DNA from 3 places in the Tardiphaga sp. 285_C5_N1_2 genome. Region 3 is predicted to be linked to each of the others. Evidence: riboswitches for the same ligand, from Rfam matches in the RefSeq annotation. Region 3 holds a riboswitch; each other region holds the start of a gene.
What was found. A riboswitch is a leader RNA that binds a small molecule or an ion and turns the genes downstream of it on or off. The one in region 3 is predicted to bind cobalamin.
Positions count from the first base shown of each region.

Region 1: another riboswitch for cobalamin. It lies ahead of AB7951_RS06320 (TonB-dependent receptor domain-containing protein); the one in region 3 lies ahead of AB7951_RS22525 (ribonucleoside-diphosphate reductase subunit alpha).
Region 2: another riboswitch for cobalamin. It lies ahead of AB7951_RS26885 (TonB-dependent receptor); the one in region 3 lies ahead of AB7951_RS22525 (ribonucleoside-diphosphate reductase subunit alpha).

Region 1 is NZ_CP197241.1:1,344,021-1,346,193, reverse strand. Features, by position in the region: gene AB7951_RS06330 (O-acetylhomoserine aminocarboxypropyltransferase) at 1-227, shown strand, start outside; gene AB7951_RS06325 (alpha/beta fold hydrolase) at 231-1,019, shown strand; cobalamin riboswitch at 1,066-1,269, shown strand; gene AB7951_RS06320 (TonB-dependent receptor domain-containing protein) at 1,302-2,173, shown strand, end outside.
Region 2 is NZ_CP197241.1:5,687,338-5,689,510, forward strand. Features, by position in the region: gene AB7951_RS26880 (alkaline phosphatase D family protein) at 1-389, opposite strand, end outside; cobalamin riboswitch at 535-724, shown strand; gene AB7951_RS26885 (TonB-dependent receptor) at 826-2,173, shown strand, end outside.
Region 3 is NZ_CP197241.1:4,760,246-4,762,418, reverse strand. Features, by position in the region: gene AB7951_RS22535 (GlxA family transcriptional regulator) at 1-40, shown strand, start outside; gene AB7951_RS22530 (hypothetical protein) at 47-232, opposite strand; cobalamin riboswitch at 422-637, shown strand; gene AB7951_RS22525 (ribonucleoside-diphosphate reductase subunit alpha) at 757-2,173, shown strand, end outside.

The DNA.
Region 1 (2,173 bases), 3.4 Mb from region 3:
GCAAATTCATTGAGGCACTGCAGCTGACCAGCCATCTCGCCAATGTCGGCGACGCCAAGACACTGGTCATTCATCCCGGAAGCACCACGCATCAGCAGATGGATGCCGAACAGCTCAAGGCCGCCGGCATCGGCGAGGAGCTGATCCGCCTCTCAGTCGGCATCGAAGCCGCCGATGACATCATCGATGACCTCGCGCAGGCGCTGCGCATCTCGCAGAAGGGCTGAGCGATGCAACTCACCGTCAACGGTCACGAGACCTATATCGCGAATGGCGGCCGCACGTTCGATCCATCGCTCCCGGTCGTCGTGATGATCCACGGCGCCGGCTTCGATCACTCGACGTGGGCGCTGCATACGCGCTGGTTCGCGCATCATGGCTTCGCCGTACTGGCGCCGGATCTGCCCGGCCATGGTCGCTCACAAGGTGAAGCGCTCACGACCATCGCCGATCTCGCAGACTGGACCGCAGCATTGATCGAGGCAGCGGGCACAAAGACTGCGCGGCTGATCGGCCATTCCATGGGCTCGCTGATTGCGCTGGAGACCGCAGCGCGGCATCCCCGTAAAGTCACGCGCCTCGACCTGATGGGCACGGCAGGGACGATGACCGTCGGCCCGGATCTGTTGAAGGATGCCGAAGCCAATCAGCACTCCGCCATCGACATGGTGTCAATCTGGGGGCTCGGCTTTCGCGCCGAACTCGGCGGCAGTCTCGCGCCGGGGTTGTGGATGCATAGCGGCGCGCAGCGCGTGCTGGAAGCCACGAAGCCGGGCGTGCTGTTCGCCGATCTCAACGCCTGCAATACATACCAGAATGCGCTGACTGCTGCGGCCCAGCTCGAAATCCCGGTCACGCTCATCCTCGGCGAGCGGGACATGATGACTCCCGCCAAGGCTGGCAAGACCCTGGCCGCCGCCTTGAAAAACGCCCGCACGGTGATTCTGCCGGGCACTGGCCACATGATGATGGTCGAGCGCCCCGACGACGTGCTCGCCGCGCTACAGCACGAGCAATAGAGTCCACAACGCGGCGATGGCTGTTGCACCGCGCGGCGCGCTGTGCTTCCTGTCTGTCGTTATCGGTGCCTCCGCGAGGAGGTGAAACGGGAATGCGGTGCGGGGAAATATCCCCTATGCCGCGGCTGCCCCCGCAACTGTAAGCGGCCATTCCAGGTCCACAAAGCCACTGAATTTGCATCGCAGATTCGGGAAGGCGGACCGGGAGACCACCGCGAGCCAGGAGACCGGCCGGTAACGAGTTTCACACTCGTTCGACGGTGGGTCGACGGAAGGGGTTAAATGACTATCCGGAATTTGGCCGCAGGCACTGCGGCCGTTGTTGTTCTGTCCTGCTCTCACAGTGCTGCGCATGCGCAGTCCAGTGCCGAGCAGCTCTCCGAAATCGTAGTGACGGCGGACAGAGCACCCGAACAACTCAATCGCACTGGCAGTTCGATCAGCGTCGTGTCAGGCGAGACCATTGCGACCAGCAATCCCGGCTCTCTGGTCGATGCGCTGCGCACCGTGCCCGGTCTCGACATCACCGAAACCGGCGGCCCTGGCGGCACCACCAATGTCCGCCTGCGCGGCGGCAACACCGGCCAGACGCTGGTGATGATCGACGGCATCCGCGTCAATGATCCCACGGCGGCGTCCGGCGATTTCGAATTCGCCATGTTCACGCCTTCGGCGATGGAGCGCATCGAAGTCCTGAAGGGCCCGCAGAGCGCACTCTATGGATCAGACGCCATGGGCGGCGTGATTAATATCATTACCAAGAAGGGCTCGGGCCCTGCGCAAGTTAACGTACGCACCGAAGCCGGCAGCTATGGCACTGTCATGACGCAGGGATCGCTGACCGGCTCCAACGGTCCGTGGTCCTACGCTTTCACAGGTGGCGGTCAGCATTCGAACGGTTTCTCGCGCTTCGGCTATCGCATCCCTCAGTTTGAAGCGCTGTACCCCAATCTCGAACGCGACGGCTTTGATCGCGTCGGCGGATCGGCCAGGATCGGCTACGATGCCGGCGAAGGCATCCGGCTGGAATCCGGCTTCGTGTCATCCTTCACGCGAGCCGCCTATGACGGCACTTTCAGTCCGACGTCGAGAGCCGTGCAGCTTCCCGACACGCCTTCAAATGTCACGCGCCTGCTGCAAACCGTTTACGGCCG
Region 2 (2,173 bases), 930 kb from region 3:
GCGGTGCGGAAGCGACCGATCACCGGCTCGCCGACGATCTCGGTATGCGAGAGATCGCGGAATTTGACGCGGTAGAAGATATCCTGCCCGGCCGGCAGATTATCGAGCAGCAGCTTCGCCGTGAAATCGCTCTCGGGCAGCGCCGTGATAGCCGGCAACATGCGCGCATTGCTGAAGGATTCGGTAGTGGCGACTTCCACCATCATCTGCGCCGGCCGATCCGCGCGCGACCAGATCATGCCGCTGCTCGTCCCGACATCGCCGGACTGCACGCCATGCGACACGACCGGGCGATCCGCCGCGCGGCTGAGGTAAGGCATAGCCAGGAAGCTTGCGCCTACTGCGGCTGAGTGCGCGAGAAAACGACGGCGGGAGATACGTAGCGCCATGGCGAACTCCTGATCCTGGCTCTGGCACCCGTGGTGCTAGGCAGAACACTTGACGCTGCGATGACAGGTGATGCGCAATATCAACACCCGCCAAAGCAAGTTGCGAATGGCTGGCAGCTTGATTGACACATTTGGAAATTTCACCTTAACGTGAACGCGACGGTTCCCTTCGGGGATCAAAAGGGAATGCGGTGAGGGGGATCCCCCGATTCCGCGGCTGCCCCCGCAACTGTAAGCGGCGAGCCTGCGCCAAGAGCCACTGGGTGTTCACCTGGGAAGGCGGCGACAGGCATTGACCCGCGAGCCAGGAGACCTGCCGCCAGTCGTGGTCACACGCGAGCACATTGGGCGGGGTGTCCTGGTGGAAGTCACACTGCCTGTTTGGGCGGGGCGACTTGGTTTGCGGTGACGTGCCACGTAACCGCGAGTCCTGTTCATGACCTCCGTTTCTCCCGTCGCATTGAAGCGACATACTCCCTTTCTTTATTCTGTTGCTCTCTCCTACTTGTTGTGTCCGAGCGAAAGCTGGTCGCAAACCACACAGTCGAGCCAGACGCTCGATCCTGTTGTCGTTCAGCCGTCAGCGACACCTCAACGCGCGCGCCGCACCACGAACGGCAATGCATCGCGCGCTGCACGCTCACGCCAGCAGCGCAATGTCGCCGCCAATACCGGCGCGCCGGTTGCCACGCCGACAGGCCCCGTCTTCGCAGCGCCGACGCTCAACCTCACCGGCACGACATCGACGGGGAGCCGCCTTGGCCTGACGCGCCTGCAGACGCCGGCCAGCGTAGAGGTGATATCGGCAGAAACCATGGCCGAACGCGGCCAGCAGAACGTGGTCGACGCCGTCACGCAGAACGCCACCGGCTTCACGGCCATCGGCGAACCCGGCAATGGCGGCATCGCTTTCAGCACCCGCGGCTTCGCCGGCAGTGGGTCCGTTACTTCGCTTTATGACGGCACGCGCCTCTATGTCGGCTCCGGAACGGTGAACTTCCCCTTCGACACCTGGACCGCCGAGAAGATCGAAGTCCTGCGCGGCCCGGCCTCCGTCATGTACGGCGAAGGCGCCATCGGCGGCGCTATCAACGTGATTTCAAAACTGCCGCTCTGGGTGCCGCGCAACCAGGCTGAAATCTCGCTCGACAGCAACATGACGCGCCGTATCGCCCTCGATAGCGGCGGCCCGGTCAGCAAGGACGTCGCCTATCGCATCGCCGTCACCGGCAACGCGTCCGATGGCTGGGTCGATCGCGACAACACCTCGAACATCGCGCTGCACGCTGCCGTGCAGATCAAGCAGACCGAGGACATCACCTGGACGCTCTCCACCGACTATGGCGACCGCCATCCGTCAAAATATTTCGGCACGCCGCTGATCAATGGCCAGCTCAATGAGGCGATCCGCTTCAAGAACTACAATGTCAGCGACAGCAACATTCGCTATCAGGACAGCTGGAGCCAGGTAAAGACCGAGTGGCAGATCAGTGACGGCATCACCCTGCGCAACACGCTCTATTATATGTATGCGAAGCGCCACTGGAAGGAGGTCGAGATCTACGGCTTCAACTCCGGCACCGGCCTGATCGATCGCGGCGATTATCTCGAGATCTTCCACCAGCAGCAGCAGATAGGCGACCGCATGGACGCCACCTTCGAGGGCCATCTGTTCGGAATGGTCAATACGTTCGTGGCAGGCTTCGACGTCAACCGCATCGACTTCAAGCATACCAACAATTCACCGTTTAGCGGGTCCTCGTCGGTCAATCCGTATAATTTCG
Region 3 (2,173 bases):
GACGCCCAGCCAGTATCGGGCCAGCTTTCGCGCGGTCTGATTCTGCTCAGGCGAGTTGCAGCGAAGAAATCGGATCGCTCGCAGGAAAGCTGTCCATCAGCGCTTCGTTCAGCATCTCGTCGAGGCGGCGCCGGGCGATCTGATCCCTCGTCTCGAACGCCGTGAGCGCACCGGCTCGCTCTACGAAAGCGCTGAAGTTGATCCTTTCAGTGGTCGTCATCAGGTCGCGCATCGCATCCTCCATCGGTTGATCACGATGTTCTGCGCTTCGCGGTGCTCGGCGGCAACGAATCGCATCGTGCAGAAACCGCCAACGACCCCGCGGTTTCCGCCACGCAAGCGGTTGTCCACTGAACCAACAGCCCTACCGAATTTGTTGCGTTCGGCGCCAATGCCCGCTTGACACTTCACCGCGGGTCACACCAAATGTAGACGTCACGGTCCGCCCTGTCGCAAGACTTGGTGGCTAAGAGGGAAGCCGGTAAAGACGCTGTTTTGCGTCATATGCCGGCGCTGCCCCCGCAACTGTAAGCAGTGAGTCTGTTTCGATTGAAGTCACTGATGCGCAAGCATCGGGAAGGCTGAAAACAGACATTGACCTGCGAGCCAGGAGACCTGCCGCGACACCAGAACGTCCATGGGCGGGGTGTCCCAGCGGTCGCTTGCAGGCAATGCCGGCGGATCTCCGCCGTGTATTTTGCAGCGTCCTTTCGGCCCCAGCCCCCATTGCTACACGCATCACACGGGGTCTTGCCGATGCCTACTTCCTCTTCCGCTCTGTCCAACGGCCGCGATGCGGCTCATGCGCCGCTGATTCAACTCTCGCCGGAAACGCTCGCTGCGCCTGCGCGCGAACCCTCGATGCAGATCATCCGGCGCAACGGCACGGTGTCGCCCTTCGACGGCAGCAAGATTTCTGTCGCGATGACCAAGGCCTTTCTGGCCGTCGAGGGCCACACGGCAGCGGCGTCGCGCCGCGTCCATGAGGCGGTGGAACAGCTGACCGGCGAAGTCGTGGCGGCGCTGACTCGCCGCGTCGGTGAAGGCCGCACCTTCCATATCGAGGACGTCCAGGATCAGGTCGAACTGGCGCTGATGCGCAGCGAGCACCACAAGGTGGCCCGCGCCTATGTGCTGTACCGCGAGGAGCGCGCTCGCACCCGCGCGGAGGAACTGGCGGCGAAGCCGGCGCTGGTTTCCACCGCACCGGTGCTGCATGTCATGCTCGCCAACGGCACCCGCGCCCCGCTCGATTCGGCGCGTCTGGCGCTGATCGTCAACGAGGCCTGCGCCGGCCTTGACGGCGTCGATGCCGCCCCGGTGCTCGAGGAAACCCGCCGCAATCTCTATGACGGCATCACGCTGGATGAGCTGGCACTGGCTGGCATCATGGCCGCGCGCACGTTGGTGGAGCAGGAGCCGAACTACACCTTTGTCAGCGCCCGCCTGCTGCTCGACAAACTGCGCACGGAAGTCCTGTCCTTCGTTCATGGCAGCCCGACCCACGCGTCGCAGGCTGACATGACCACGCGCTACGCCGAATATTTCGGCGCCTATATCAAGACCGGCATTGCGGCCGAGCTGCTCGATCCCGAACTCGCGCGCTTCGATCTCAAGCGAATCTCGGCAGCGCTGAAGCCGGAAGGGGACCTTCAGTTCCAGTTCCTGGGATTGCAGACGCTCTATGACCGCTACTTCCTGCATGTGCAGGGCAATCGCATCGAACTGCCGCAGGCCTTCTTCATGCGCGTTGCCATGGGCCTCGCGCTGCGCGAGATCGACCGCGAAGCCCGCGCCATCGAATTCTACAATCTGTTGTCGTCGTTCGACTTCATGGCCTCGACGCCGACGCTGTTCAATTCCGGCACCCAGCGCCCGCAACTGTCATCTTGCTTCCTCACCACGGTCGCGGACGATCTCGACGGCATCTTCAAGTCGGTGAAGGACAATGCGCTGCTGGCGAAATATTCCGGCGGTCTCGGCAATGACTGGACGCGTGTGCGCGGCCTCGGCGCCCACATCAAGGGCACCAATGGCGAGAGCCAGGGCGTGGTGCCGTTCCTGAAGGTCGCCAACGATACGGCCATCGCCGTCAATCAGGGCGGCAAGCGCAAGGGCGCAGTCTGCGCCTATCTCGAGACCTGGCACATCGACATCGAGGAGTTTCTCGATC